2 linked regions of the Methylicorpusculum oleiharenae genome follow. The protein of the gene in region 2 binds, or shares a complex with, the protein of the main gene of each other region. Links are inferred from orthologs where the notes say so. Each region holds a gene or a part of one and is shown on either strand. Other genes may lie near its edges. The genes, in order: xseA and xseB.

The links.
Region 1: the proteins of xseB (region 2) and xseA are in contact, whole or in part, in a cryo-EM structure (PDB 8TXR), measured with the Escherichia coli proteins. The link is inferred for Methylicorpusculum oleiharenae from one-to-one orthologs.

The regions. Positions count from the first base shown.
Region 1 is NZ_WUTY02000001.1:1,399,108-1,406,315, forward strand. The notes cover bases 2,397-5,283. They hold xseA (exodeoxyribonuclease VII large subunit), read right to left. Parts: upstream 4,582-5,283; coding sequence 3,211-4,581; downstream 2,397-3,210. Other genes in these bases: GO003_RS06475 (hypothetical protein), read left to right, coding at 2,397-2,694; thpR (RNA 2',3'-cyclic phosphodiesterase), read left to right, coding at 2,708-3,223; GO003_RS06490 (hypothetical protein), read left to right, coding at 4,668-5,138; GO003_RS06495 (flagellar brake protein), read right to left, coding at 5,149-5,283. In the rest of the region: GO003_RS06460 (malate--CoA ligase subunit beta), read left to right, coding at 1-160; sucD (succinate--CoA ligase subunit alpha), read left to right, coding at 172-1,059; GO003_RS06470 (HAD family hydrolase), read left to right, coding at 1,220-1,972; more of GO003_RS06475, read left to right, coding at 2,176-2,396; more of GO003_RS06495, read right to left, coding at 5,284-5,865; GO003_RS06500 (DMT family transporter), read left to right, coding at 5,940-6,266; GO003_RS06505 (DsrH/TusB family sulfur metabolism protein), read left to right, coding at 6,270-6,557; GO003_RS06510 (TusE/DsrC/DsvC family sulfur relay protein), read left to right, coding at 6,548-6,880; GO003_RS06515 (RNA-binding S4 domain-containing protein), read right to left, coding at 6,883-7,208. UniProt on the Escherichia coli protein: Bidirectionally degrades single-stranded DNA into large acid-insoluble oligonucleotides, which are then degraded further into small acid-soluble oligonucleotides.
Region 2 is NZ_WUTY02000001.1:2,962,742-2,969,828, forward strand. The notes cover bases 1,300-4,065. They hold xseB (exodeoxyribonuclease VII small subunit), read right to left. Parts: upstream 2,917-4,065; coding sequence 2,683-2,916; downstream 1,300-2,682. Other genes in these bases: dxs (1-deoxy-D-xylulose-5-phosphate synthase), read right to left, coding at 1,300-1,408; ispA ((2E,6E)-farnesyl diphosphate synthase), read right to left, coding at 1,794-2,690; parE (DNA topoisomerase IV subunit B), read left to right, coding at 3,000-4,065. In the rest of the region: more of dxs, read right to left, coding at 1-1,299; more of parE, read left to right, coding at 4,066-4,889; GO003_RS13380 (tetratricopeptide repeat-containing sulfotransferase family protein), read right to left, coding at 4,968-6,512; ppk1 (polyphosphate kinase 1), read right to left, coding at 6,578-7,087. UniProt on the Escherichia coli protein: Bidirectionally degrades single-stranded DNA into large acid-insoluble oligonucleotides, which are then degraded further into small acid-soluble oligonucleotides.

The sequences.
Region 1 (7,208 bases), 1.6 Mb from region 2 along the record:
AGTGCCTTTGATAGTCCGTTTGTCCGGAACCAATGTTGACGAGGGAAGGCGAATTATTGCCGAAAGCGGATTGCCCATCATCATGGCAGAGACTCTGGCGGAAGCGGCTGAAAAAGCTGTTCAGGCTCGTAATGAAGTTGTCGCTAATGCTGCCGGCTAAGAGGAAAAGTAATGGCTATTTTGATTGACGAAAACACACGCATAATTGTTCAGGGATTTACTGGTAAAATCGGCAGCTTTCACGCTCAGGACATGATCAATTACGGCTCAAAAGTCGTGGGCGGCATTACGCCCGGCAAAGGCGGACAGACGCACTTGGGTTTGCCTGTCTATAACACGGTTAAGGAATCAGTTGAGCAATTGGGGGCCGAGGCCAGTATCGTTTTCGTGCCGCCTGCATTTGCTGCCGACTCGATTATGGAAGCCGCTGAAGCCGGAATCAAATATTGTGTGGCGATAACAGACGGTATCCCTACGCAGGATATGATGAAGGTCAAAAACTTTCTGCGCAGGTTTCCTGTCGAGGCGCGCATGGTTTTGACCGGACCGAATTGTGCGGGCACGATTAGCCCGGGTCGAGCGATGTTGGGAATAATGCCAGGACACATTTACAAGCAGGGTAATGTCGGCATCGTCGGACGCTCCGGTACGCTGGGTTATGAAGCGGCGGATCAGATGAAACGGTTGGGTATCGGTATTTCGACTTCGGTAGGCATCGGAGGTGATCCCATTAACGGCAGTTCTCACCGGGATATCCTTGAAAAATTCGAGCAGGATCCGGAAACCAAAGTGGTTTTGATGATTGGCGAAATCGGCGGTCCTCAAGAAGTAGACGCAGGACATTTTGCTAAAGAACACATGAGTAAACCCGTGGTAGCGTATATTGCCGGATTGACCGCACCTGAAGGGCGTCGGATGGGGCATGCAGGCGCCATTATTTCCTCTGCAGGTGAGAGCGCAGCCGAAAAAGTCGCTATGCTGAGAGACTTGGGCGTTATTATTGCGCCTACGCCGTCAGCGATGGGTGAAACGGTTGCTGCAATTTTGGCAAAATCTTAAAGCTCATAAGTTTTAATTTTATCGTCTGCTTCAGTCACGTAAGTTATTCTGTTTTCGTTCCAGTAATGGTCTTTTTACAAATCATTGCCGGAACGGCTGAAAATGCCAGTCAACGAGTTAAGCTATCTTAACTTCAGTCTTCCCGGATGTTTATACCCTCATGAATAAACCCGTTATCTACGCACTTGATTTTGACGGTGTGCTCTGTGACAGTGCGGTCGAGACTGCAATAACCGGATGGAAAGCCGCCTTGCAGTTGTGGCCGGATATGACGCCTGTGTTTCCTGGACAACGCTTGATTGATGAATTTCGAAGGGTCAGACCCATCATTGAAACCGGTTTTGAAGCTATTCTGGTCATGCGCCTGCTTCATGAAGGTGAGTCCAGTGACTACATTTTTGAACATTTTGCTGAAATCAGACCGACGCTTATCGAAAAGTCCGGCCAATCGATAGACGGTCTAAAACAGTTGTTTGGCGAAATCAGAGATGCCTGGATCCATGATGATTTGCCCGAATGGCTAACCTATAATCCTTTGTTTCCGGGAATTACGGAAAAATTGAGGAACCTTGAGAATCAGGGGCATTGGTTTGTGGTCACGACTAAACAGGAACGGTTTGTGTCCCACATTTTAACGGCCAATCATATCTTTATTCCTGGCGACCGGATTTTTGGCCTGGACCGCAATAAAAGCAAAGAAGATATTTTGATTGATCTGGTCAATTATTTTCCCGATGCATCCATGCATTTTATCGAAGACCGATTGATCGCCTTGTTGAATGTGCAGAAAAATCCACAATTGAAAAACGTCAAATTATTGCTGGCTTCCTGGGGTTACAACACTGAACAGGATAGAGGTGAGGCCGAGCGTAAGGGAATTGAATTGCTGGCTATAGAGAATTTCATTATTTAGTCGTTGGCTGGGTTGCATGCTTTTCGCATACCAATAATTAACACTATGGTCTTGAAATGTTGGGTTGGCTATCGCCAACCGCAACCTCCGGGTGGATCACCTTTCTTCTGACTTGTTAAGCCGAGTCATCCTCGGTTTGTTTAAATATCAAAACTTTGTGGTAACCTGATAAAGTTAAAACTTGCTTCGGGTCTAATCATTCCATGTTTACCAATACCTTACCGATTATATTTTCATCCAGCCAGCTGATAGGTCCGTTGGAGTTTTTCATCATCTTTAGTACTTTATTCGGGGTCATTTTTATCAGCGCTCCTTTTCCCGAATTGGATTGGGAGATGCCGGACGTCAAAACCTTGAGTCTGTATCAATACCTGCTTGCTATCTGGAATGGCGCGCTTGGCTTGAATAAGCTGTTCTGGCCTTTTTTCATCGTTTTTAATGCGGGTCTTTACGGGGCGGATGCACTGGTTCAGTCAGGAATGATCAGTGTTTCCAGTTGGTCAAACATTCATGTCATGATGCTGGGTCCGGTTTTGTGGTGGACACTGGGTGTCTGGAGAGGTTCTTCTCATTCAAGTTCACGGCTTTGGATTGCCTTGGCACGGTTGATGGTCGTATCCGCTTATATCGAATACGTGATGCGGTTCTATATCAGTAAGGCGTTGCCTCGGCTTTTTTTCAATTGTGAAGAATTGTTGATGGATTATTTTCAGTGTTTTTAATCAGAATACTCCCGTGAAACGCTTGTTTTTTGCGCTATGGCCTGATGAATCTGTGCGTGAACACTGTACGGGTCTGATCAACAAGCTGGATTTATCGGTGATGAAGCCCATTAACGCCGGAAATGTGCACGTTACGCTCTGCTTTTTAGGTTCGGTCAATAGTGATTGTGAGGCGGCTTTAATGGCTGCAGCATCAGAGATTGTCATGGAACCGGTCAGTCTGACCTTTGATCAACTAAGTTTTTGGAAGGTGCCCAAGGTACTGTGTTTGACCAGTTGCCTGGGTGATTTGGGTGCAGCCCGTTTGGCGGGCGAACTCTGCGCTGTGGCTCGCAGCTTGGGGATTAGGCTCGATGAAAGGCCTTATTTGCCGCATGTGACTTTAGCAAGAGGAGTAAAAGATAAAGTGGAAATAGCCTTTGAACCGATTGTATGGACGGCTCATTCATTTTGTCTGGTTCAATCATGCTCGACTGATTCGGGCGTTGAGTATCGGGTTCTTAGGTGCTGGTCTGCTTATCCTGAATAAGTTTTGTCTGATAGCTGTTTGACTTCGCTGATGAGGCTGCCTTCCGCTAAGCGGGTATGAATGCGGTCTCCTTCTTTGAGTTGCGTAGAGCTGTTTATCACTTTTCCCGTTTTAATTTCTGTTACCAGGGCGTAACCCCGATTCAGCGTGGTCAGAGGGCTATAGGCATGCAAGTTTTGGCCTGCCTGGATAAGACGCTGGGTTAGCCGTTCCAATTTGACGCGTAAAGCGGCTATCAGGCGCTGATCTGAATGCGCCAGCCTCATTTTTAGTGTATTGACGAGGTTGGATGGCACTTGTTGATTGAGTTTTGCCGATTGAATGGCCAGTGCGCTTTTGTGATGATGGATCAGGTTGCCTATAGCCCGCATCATTCTGAGTTCCATTTCGTCAACCCGTTGAGCATTGCGGGCCAGCTTTTGTCCCGGGTGCTGTTGCTCCAGACGTTTGGCCAACCACTCCATTTTTTGCTGTTTTTGCGCTAATTGACGGGACAGTTGTTGATGCAATTTCCATGCGTAGGATTGGAACGCCGTTTGCCATTCTCGCTGATCCGGAACAGCGTGTTCTGCAGCAGCCGAGGGGGTCGCCGCTCTTAAATCTGACACAAAGTCGGCGATGGTAAAATCGATTTCATGCCCTATCCCCGCAATGATGGGAATAGGGCAGGCAAAAATGGCTCTGGCGACTATCTCTTCATTGAAAGCCCATAAATCTTCAAGCGAGCCGCCTCCGCGAGCCAAGATAATGAGATCACAATCGCCCGACGCAGCCGCCGTATTCAGGGCTTTGGTGATCTCGTATTTTGCGTTTTCTCCCTGAACGGCCGTTGGATATATAACGACAGGTATCGCCGGGAATCGCCTTTTAAGAACGGTCAGCACATCTCTGATTGCGGCGCCTGTTGCCGATGTGATTACGCCGATGGCTGATGGGAGCAAGGGGATTGATTTTTTATACCGGGCATCAAATAAGCCCTCTTGTCCCAGCTTGAATTTAAGTGCTTCAAATGCTCTTCGCAGCGCGCCGTCGCCAATCTCTTCAAGTTCATCAACAACCAGTTGATAATCGCCCCGGGGTTCGTATAAAGTCACTTGTGCGCGAGCTATCACCTGCATGCCGTTGTCCGGTTTAAAATGAGTCCTGCGATGTTGCGAACGAAACATCGCGCAACGAACCTGAGCCTGGCTGTCTTTAAGCGTGAAATAAATATGGCCTGAAGAGGGTGTTGTCAGGTTGGATATTTCGCCCTCAACGCGAATACTTAAAAAATGCTCATTAAGTAAGCGTTTACTTTCATTGTTTAACTGTGAAACAGTCAATATTTTCTGATCAAAGTCGGTACTATCTTTATTCATTAGTGAGGATTATCTTTTTTTCGTTAAGTCACTATTAATTTTGCGATGCGCATTATATGCGCCGTTGATATCAATAAGGAATTTTTATGAATCGAGTCAGATTGATTGCTTTTCTTTTCTGCAGTTTATGGGCTGCATCCGGTTTTGCCGATTACGGTGGCGGCCTGTCTCAATCTCAAATGGATGATAATTTTCTGAATCAGTTTGCAGCGAGAAAACAATTGCAGCAAAGGAAAATTGAAAAAGCGTACAAAAAGGGCTTGATCACGCGTCAGGACTTGAGGGTTTTATCGAGAGGCCAGGCCAAGTTGGCACAATTGGAGCAACGATTTAAAGCGGATGGCCAGTTGAGTCATAAAGAAAAACTGGTTCTGTCCAAAAAACTCGATATGCTGAATCAAAAACTCACTACTTACCGGTATTATTCGTCTTACCAAGCCGTAAAACCTCGTTCATTTGCAGAGACCAGCGGTGATTCAGTAACAGTTCCTGCTAAAAATGAGCCTTACAGAGGTATCAATCCACCACCGATACTAGAAGGTTTTAAAATGAAATAGCGTCTATTTATCAGCTTTTAAGCTTATTTTCCCGTTCTATGAGTTGCATGTACTTTTGAATGGTTGATTCCATGGCGTTTGAAACCCCCAGTAACTTGCAACCGATCTTTTGAATTTTATATGGTTTATCACTGTTTACCGGAATACAGTTGGATATTTCTAATGAGACCTTAATCTGACTTATGTTTTCCAGATCAAGCGTAACGTTGGCGTACTGAAGCCCCTGTGTCCACAAATGATGATATTCACTGTTGTCATCTAAGAATGAAACGCCTGAGATGCTAAGATCATAAACACGTAATTTTAAGATTTCTTCAGTTTCCAGACTTAAATTAACGAAGCTTTGTTTTGATAGGGGTGACTTGACGCGATAAAATCGCCTCCGTTGGAACCAGAATAGCTTTTCCGGTAATGGCATTGCAAAGACCACTTCTCCTATCAGCTTGACAGGTTTGATTTTTTTTCCTTCGAATCTGACACGAATGCCCGAAAAATTGCATTTAAATTCAATGTCGGTGGAAAGCGGAAGCTGTTTATTCAAATAGTCTTTAGGCCCGTAATCAAAAAATAAAATCCCTTTTTCGGGATCAATTTCAATCAACGTTGTTATAAACGATTCATTATTTCCGAATTGAACAGTGATCAATGTTTTCTGTTTGAGCAAAAGCGTCAGATTACTAATGATCTGCTGTTTGCCCTTAAGAAGATACGCAATTTCATTTTCCATGGAAACGTTATACTTTGTTCTAATTATTGGTTTTATAAGATAATCTTCATTTTATTTTAACAAGGAAATTCAAATTGACAGCCTGGTTTTTTCTATTTGCGGCCGGTTTTGCCGAAATCATCTTCGTATTGAGCTTAAAATTCAGCATGGGTTTTACAAAGCTGATACCCAGTTTAATGACGCTCGTTTTTGGAGCGGGAAGTTTTTATTTGTTAACGGTTGCGATTAAAACGCTACCTTTGGGAACCGCTTATGCTGTTTGGACCGGCATGGGACTCGTCGGTGTTGCCATACTGGGGATAGTCCTTTTTAAGGAATCTGCGGATGTTCCCAGGCTCATTTCACTGGTATTGGTGCTCGCAGGTATTGTGGGTCTTAAATTAACGGATATCTCTCACTAATTTATGCTGCATTTGGTTTTTGAAACTTCTCATGAGCCGATTATTTTCGAAAGAGTCGATAAAGGGGATGCTGTTGTGTTTATGGGTATGTCGGTACAAAGGCTGATAAGTCAGGCTTTTAAGGCAAAAATCAAAGGATTGAGTAACGAAATAAAATTGTATGCGTTACAAGATGCGTTGCTGATACACGGCATTCACCGCTCCGAATTTCCAGATAACATCAAAATTATCGGCTACCCCGATTTGATCCGCTTAACGACCGTCAATGAGGTGATTCATTCATGGTCCTGATCGTACAGGGGGTGTCCCTTGAGACGACGGATCAAGGATTTTTGATGGATATGACTCAGTGGAACGAGGATGTGGCGAACCAACTGGCTCAACTGGATAACATTGAATTAACGCCCGAGCATTGGGAAATTTTAGGGTTTATCAGGGATTACTATCGCCGTTACAAGCATTTGCCTAATGCGCGCATGTTTGCTAAGGCCATAGCAAAGCAGTTAGGTGAACAAAAAGGTAATAGCCGTTACTTACACCGGCTATTCCCGGACGGGCCATTGAAATATGCTTGCAAACTGGCAGGTTTGCCGAAACCGCCTACCTGTTTGTAGTGTCAGCCTTCTTTAAATTTATGAATAAGACGCCGCTCCTTTTTATTGGGTTTATGCGGTCTGTCGTAATGGGGAAGCAGCGATTGCTCTTCTTTTTGTTGAATAATAAGAGCCTGACGGCGGCTTTTGCTTTCTTCTGTTTCCTCATAGAGCAATGAGGCTTCCGGTGCAGGACGTCTTTGGTTGTTAAGGTTTTTTACGACAATATCCCAGCGGTATTGATCTTTCATTATTTCCAGTCGAACCCCCACGCCAATCTCCTTGCCAGGCTTGGCCCGTTGATTGTTCAGGTGCACTTTCCCACCGGCTATGGCTTCTGCAGCCAGTT
Region 2 (7,087 bases):
GGCCGGGGTGCAGAAATCCGGTGGTCAGCATTTGCCGGCATTCGTTTTCATCGGCCGGCGCCATGATCAGCATATTGGGCAAACAGCGCATGTAGCTGTAATCGAAACTGCCCGCATGGGTCGGGCCGTCGGGTCCGACCAGACCGGCGCGGTCCAGGGCAAACAACACATCCAGATTTTGCAGCACCACGTCATGAATCAATTGATCATAAGCCCGTTGTAAAAACGTCGAATAGATCGCCACCACCGGTTTGGCACCTTGGCAGGCTTGACCGGCCGCCAGCGTCACCGCATGTTGCTCGGCAATCGCCACATCAAAATAACGCTCCGGAAAGCGTTGGGAAAACTCAACCAGGCCTGAACCTTCGCGCATCGCCGGCGTAATGCCCAGCAGGCGTGAGTCTTGGGCCGCCATATCACACAACCAGGTGCCGAATACCTGGGTATAGGTGGGATGCGGGGAAGGCGCCGATTTGGGCAGGCAGTCTTTGGCCGGATCGAAAGCCGGAACGCCATGGTAAGCGAGCGGGTCTTTTTCAGCCGGCGGATAGCCTTTGCCTTTCTTGGTTACGATATGCAAAAAGCGTGGGCCGGAAATCCGTTTCAGATTGTCCAGCGTCGACACCAGCATATCCAGATCATGACCATCGATAGGACCGATATAATTAAAGCCCAATTCCTCGAACAAGGTACCCGGCACAATCATGCCTTTCATATGCTCCTCGGTCTTGCGCGCCAGTTCCCAGACGCTGGGCATGCTGCTCAAGACTTTTTTACTTTCCTCGCGCATCGACGAATACAACTTGCTCGATAAAATCTTGGTCAGATAATTGTTCATCGCGCCGACATTGGGCGAAATCGACATGTCATTATCATTCAAAATGACCAGCAGATTGGCATCCAGCGATCCCGCATGATTCATCGCCTCAAAAGCCATGCCGCCGGTAATACTGCCGTCGCCGATAATCGCCACCATCTGCTTGTTTTCGCCCTTCAGGCGGGAAGCAATCGCCATGCCCAACGCCGCGCTGATCGACGTGCTGGAATGGCCGACCCCGAACGCATCGTACTCACTTTCGGCACGATTGGGAAACGCACAAATGCCGTCCCGGGTTCGGATCGTCGTCATGCGGTCTTTCCGGCCGGTCAGGATTTTATGCGGATAAGCCTGATGTCCCACATCCCAGACCAGCTGGTCGGACGGCGTATCAAACACATAATGCAGCGCCACCGTTAGCTCCACTGTGCCCAGACCCGCCGAGAAATGGCCGCCCGAGATACTCACCGTGTGCGTCAGAAATTCACGCAGTTCGGCGGCTAGTGGTTTGAGTTTGCTTTTGGGTAGGAGCCGAACATCCGCAGGGGATTTAATGGTGTCCAGTATCGGATAGTTACCAGTGATTTTCATGAATTAATCCATTCTTGTGTGTGCGCCGAATCTTGATAAAGCGTTTTAATTGTTTATTGGGTCCAGTGTCATAAGCCAAATAACAGTGGCTAACCCTGCTTGATTGCTCAGGTCATGCAGGGCGGTCGAACCCCTTTGCTCACTGGCTTGCCAGGTGCCCAATGAGAATAAAGCAAACGATTATGCAGATTAATAACCGAGTATTCAAGTCGGAATTAACCCGGAAAGATTTATAAAGTGGAATAAACTCCTCGTCGTGCTGAAGCTATCGAAGGGGAGGGCAGAGTTTTGGGCGGCAATGGCAAGCTATGCTGCGGGTGTTTGGCCGTTCTGTCTGAATGACTCGTCAGGCACGAACAGCATAGCTAAAACCGCATTTTTGGGTTTAATGATCCCTTTGGATAATATACAACGACAGGTCGCGCAATAAATCGGCTTCGCTGCCGAACACGCTCAAACTGTCAATCGCCAGCTGGTGTAATTCCTGGGCTTTTTGTTTGGCGCCAGCCATACCCAACAAAGCCGGATAAGTGGGTTTATCGTTGTCTTTATCTTTACCCTGGGTTTTGCCAAGTGTGGCTGTATCGCTTTCTTCGTCCAGAATGTCGTCTTTTACCTGAAATGACAACCCGATACATTTGGCATAATGATCCAGGCTATCGGCTGTTTTAGAGTCCAGACCTTGTTTCGCAAGCGTTGCCATGTTGACGCTCGCGCGAATCAGTGCGCCGGTTTTGTGGATGTGCATATTTTCCAATTCGGGTACGGTCAACTTTTTGCCTACCGATTCAAGATCGATTGCTTGCCCCCCCACCATGCCTTGTGAACCGCTGGCTTTTGCCAGGCATTGAATCATTTTGAGCCGGCCTTCCGCATCGGTTTTCAAGGTAGGATCATCGGCCAGCAATTTAAAGGCCAGCGCCTGCAGCGCATCCCCGGTCAGAATGGCGGTGGCTTCATCAAATGCTATGTGGCAGGTCGCTTTGCCTCGTCTTAAGTCATCATCATCCATGGCGGGCAGATCGTCGTGGATTAACGAATACACATGAATCAATTCGACTGCACAAGCTGCGCCGTCCAGACCCTCAGGTGCCAGACCCAGGGTTTTACCGGTACAGTAAGTCAACATAGGCCGCATCCGTTTGCCGCCGTCGAGAACACAATAGCGCATGGCTTCATGTAATTTTTTGGGCAAGACGTTTTCACTGGGTAAACGGTTTTCCAGGGCACGCTCTACGCGATTTTGACAAAAAATAAGGTATTCTTTCAGTGCATTACTCATCGGTAAAGGGCTCCAGGGTTTGCTTGCCGTTTTTTTCTAATAAAATCTGAACTTTTTGTTCGGCTTCCTGTAAGGCTTTTTGGCAGGTACGGGTCAGGTTGACGCCGCGTTCGAACGATTGTAAAGCCTCTTCCAAAGGCAGATCACCTTTCTCCATTTGTTCGACCAGTTTTTCCAGTTCGGCTAAGGATTCTTCGAAGAGGCTTGCGGATTTTTTTTTCGGCATGTAGATAAAAATGAATTGATGATACGATGTTCTAATTAAACAACGCATTATATATGAATTTGGACAGCGAGTGATTAGGAAGTATGGGTAATGATTATAATGCCGCCGCGATTGAGGTTCTTAGCGGTTTGGAGCCGGTTCGTAAGCGTCCCGGTATGTATACGGATACCACAAGACCGAATCATTTGGTCCAGGAAGTGGTCGATAACAGTGTAGACGAAGCCATTGCCGGTTTTGCCAATAGTATCGAGGTGGTTTTGGCTACGGATGGAGGTATCCTGGTCAGCGACAACGGCCGCGGCATGCCGGTAGATATTCATCCCGAACAGGGTATTCCCGGTGTTGAAGTCATTTTGACTCAGCTTCATGCGGGCGGTAAGTTCTCCAATAAAAATTATCAGTTTTCCGGTGGTTTGCATGGCGTGGGCGTGTCTGTCGTGAATGCGCTTTCTGCCCGGCTGGACATTGAAGTCAAGCGTAACGGTAAGCTGTATCACATGGCTTTTGCCGATGGGGAAAAGCAAAGCAATCTGGTTGAAACCGGAACCGTGTCCAAGAACGCCACGGGTACCTCAGTCAAGTTTTGGCCAAATGCTAAATATTTTGATTCCAATAAGGTTTCTGTCAATCGTCTAAAACATGTCCTTCGCGCAAAAGCTGTGCTTTGTCCGGGGTTGGCCATTACCTTGAAGTCCGAAGCGACAGAAGAATGCTGGGAGTGGTGTTTTCAGGACGGGTTGAAGGAATATTTACTGGACAGCATCGGCAATGTCGAATTCTGCCCTGATCCGCCGTTTATGGGCAAAATGAGCGCCGATCATGAGGCGGTGGAATGGGGAATCGTCTGGACGGCTGAGAGTCTCACTGAATCGTTGAATGAAAGTTATGTCAATCTGGTGCCTACCGCTCAGGGCGGCACGCATGTTAATGGATTGAGAGCCGGTCTGACCGAAGCGATGCGTGAATTTTGCGATATCCGTAATCTGTTGCCGCGTGGTGTTAAATTGGCGCCCGAAGATGTCTGGGAAAATTGCCATTTCATTTTGTCGGTCAAGCTGGAAGATCCCCAGTTTTCCGGGCAAACCAAAGAGCGTTTGAGTTCACGAGAATGCGTTGCCTTTGTTTCCGGTGTGGCTAAAGACGGCTTCAGTCTTTGGTTGAATCAGCACCCTACGGAAGGCGAAAAAATCGCTGAAGTGATCATCAATAATGCTCAAAAGCGTTTAAAAGCCAGTAAAAAGATCATCCGTAAAAGGATTTCCGCAGGACCTGCGTTACCAGGGAAATTAGCGGATTGTTCGGGACAGGATATTACCCGGTCCGAATTGTTTTTAGTGGAGGGTGATTCGGCCGGCGGCTCTGCCAAGCAAGCCAGAGACAAGGAGTTTCAGGCCATTTTGCCGTTGCGGGGCAAGATTTTAAATACATGGGAAGTTGAGAATAATCAGGTCATGGCGTCTCAGGAAGTTCATGATATCGCTGTTGCAATAGGTATGGATCCGGGGTCTGATGATTTGCAGAATTTGCGTTATGGCAAAATTTGTATTTTGGCAGACGCCGATTCTGACGGAAATCATATTGCGACATTGATTTGCGCCCTGTTTTATCAGCACTTCAGCGCATTGGTAAACGCCGGGCATGTGTTTGTTGCAATGCCGCCTCTGTACCGTATTGATATAGGCAAAAGAGTCTTTTATGCCCTGGATGAGTCTGAGCGGCAGGGCGTTTTTGATCGTATCAAAGCTGAAAAACTGAAAGGTCAAATCAACGTACAACGCTTTAAAGGTTTGGGCGAAATGAACCCAAGTCAATTGCGCGAAACAACGATGAATCCGGATACGCGCAGACTGGTTCAGCTGACGGTTGAGGAGGGCGATGAGACCCGGGCCCAACTGGATTTACTACTCGCGAAAAAACGCGCTCCGGACAGAAAGTTGTGGCTGGAAACCAAAGGCAATCTGGCCGATCTTTGATTCGGCAAAATTGAACTGATTTTGTAACTACTCGCCCGCTTTGAATTGAGTGGGTAGGTTTCACTAGATACTTAATTTTTACAGTGTCCGGTTTCCGTAGCCAAACGCATCAATATAAGGCTGAAGCTGTTCGGCAACGGCTTCAAATTCTTTTTCATAGGGCTGCCAGCGGGCAACCGATGAAGTATAGAGCGGTTGCGAAACCTGACTGAAGCTGGGGCTGTTAATCTGTTTGCCTATCGCCCGGCGGTGGAAATCGATTACCGAAGGGTCCCAGTCTAGCTCAAGAAATTCGAATACTGTTTTAAATGTAGTTTCAAAATCAGTGACCGCATCCTCGTAACAAAATTCAAGATAAGGGGCGGGCATAAAGGCTTTGATGTGCTGCCACCACTTCATTACCTGCGCATAAAAATGTGCCGTGCCTTCCCACGTCAGCAATTGCACAGTAGAAGGTGCCGGCGTCATGGTTTGCATAAAACAGCTTAAGCAGACATCCCTTGGGTCTCGGATCACGAAAATAACTTTGGCATCGGGAAACAGGCAATTGATCAGTCCCAGGTCCAGCGTGTTCATCGTGGTTTTATCCAGAAATCTTTGATGGCTTAATTTGTCTCCCGATAGCTTATTCGCCCTGTCCCAATAAAATTGCCGTAAATGCTTTACGCCCACTAGATCAAGTGTGCGAAGTCTTTCCGGCTGCGACTTGGCGTAGGGAACCATGCGCTCAAGTTCTTGGGAAACTGAATAAATCAGGTCGGTTTCATCGGCAACGAAAATATCGGGGTGTCCTCCCAGAACCTCCTGGGTAAGCGTGGTGCCTGAACGCATAAAACCGATTAAAAAAATGGGAGCCCGATTATCTTGATTATCCTGATTAAGTGAAGCTGGCGGCCAGCGGTTAAGCAATGCCTGATCAAATCCCTTTATATTCGTTTCAATCATGTTGGGAACCCGCATGGGATCCTGCTTTTGTAGCTCCGGCAATTGGCCTGACAATTCACCTGCTGCAGTCAGATGGCTAAATACCAGGTCATATTCCCCCATTTTATCGAGCAAGCGGGCCAATTCTTTATGGGTACGAAATTTTTCTTCGATTGAAAGAGGATGCTGCAGCACTTTTGCCAGACGCAGTTTTGCAGGCTGGTTTAATCCTTCTGCCATTTCCAGCGTGGCTACCAAAATAGTGAGCATCGCGTTGTTGGGTGCTAGTTTAAGGGCTTGTTTTCCGGCGCTTAATGCGAGTGCTTTTTGATTAAGACGCGAATAACTGAGTGCCAGTAATTGAAATCCCCGGACATCGGAATTGTTGATTTGCACCGCCTGCCGTCCCAGTTCCAATGCCCCCTGGTAATCGTTCCAAAACTGCAGTTGTTCGATGAGGCCTAGTGCCTGACTGATATCCCGGGTTTTACGAACATTTTTAAGCAGGATTTGGCCGGCTTTATGTAATTGCCTCACGCCTTCGTCGCGTCGGCCCAGCCAGCATAAAGTCTGACCTAGACAAGCATGGGCTTGAGCATCTTTAGCATTTTCGGCCACTGCTTTTTCGAACCAGACTAACGCTTCGGGCATATTTTGAGTTTGAACGGCTGCTGCACCGCGCTGCAGAAAGGAAGTCATTTTATGGCGTTAAAATTAGGTTTATAGAAAAGTTTGGATAAACGAAACATGCTTTTATTTTGATTTCAGGCATGAGGATTAAACGGTTTTAATTTTTTTTGCTTTTTACCCGGTTGCGCTTCTTTCAGGCGTTTATTGGTCAGTTCGATCAGTCTTATTTGGACGCCGGGTTCACTTTCATTATCGGTAGGTTGCCGCTGCACATAGGTTCCATCCGATTGCATTTCCCACACGCTGCGTTGATTGCTGAGTTGAACGTTCAGAATTTGGCGTAATTGTGCCTGTAATTCCGGTTTGTTGACCGGCGCGACAACTTCAACCCGGCTTTCGAGGTTTCGTTTCATACAGTCAGCTGAGCCGATAAAATATTCTTCATCGCCGCCGTTTTGGAAATAAAAAATGCGCGAGTGTTCGAGGAATCGTCCGACTACGCTCAGTACCTGAACGGTTTCCGACATGCCCGAAATGTTGGGGCGTAACCGGCAGGTATCCCTGACAATCAAATCAATTTTAACGCCTGCTTGCGAGGCCCGGTAAAGTGCAGCAGTAATATCCACGTCCTCCAGTGCATTCAT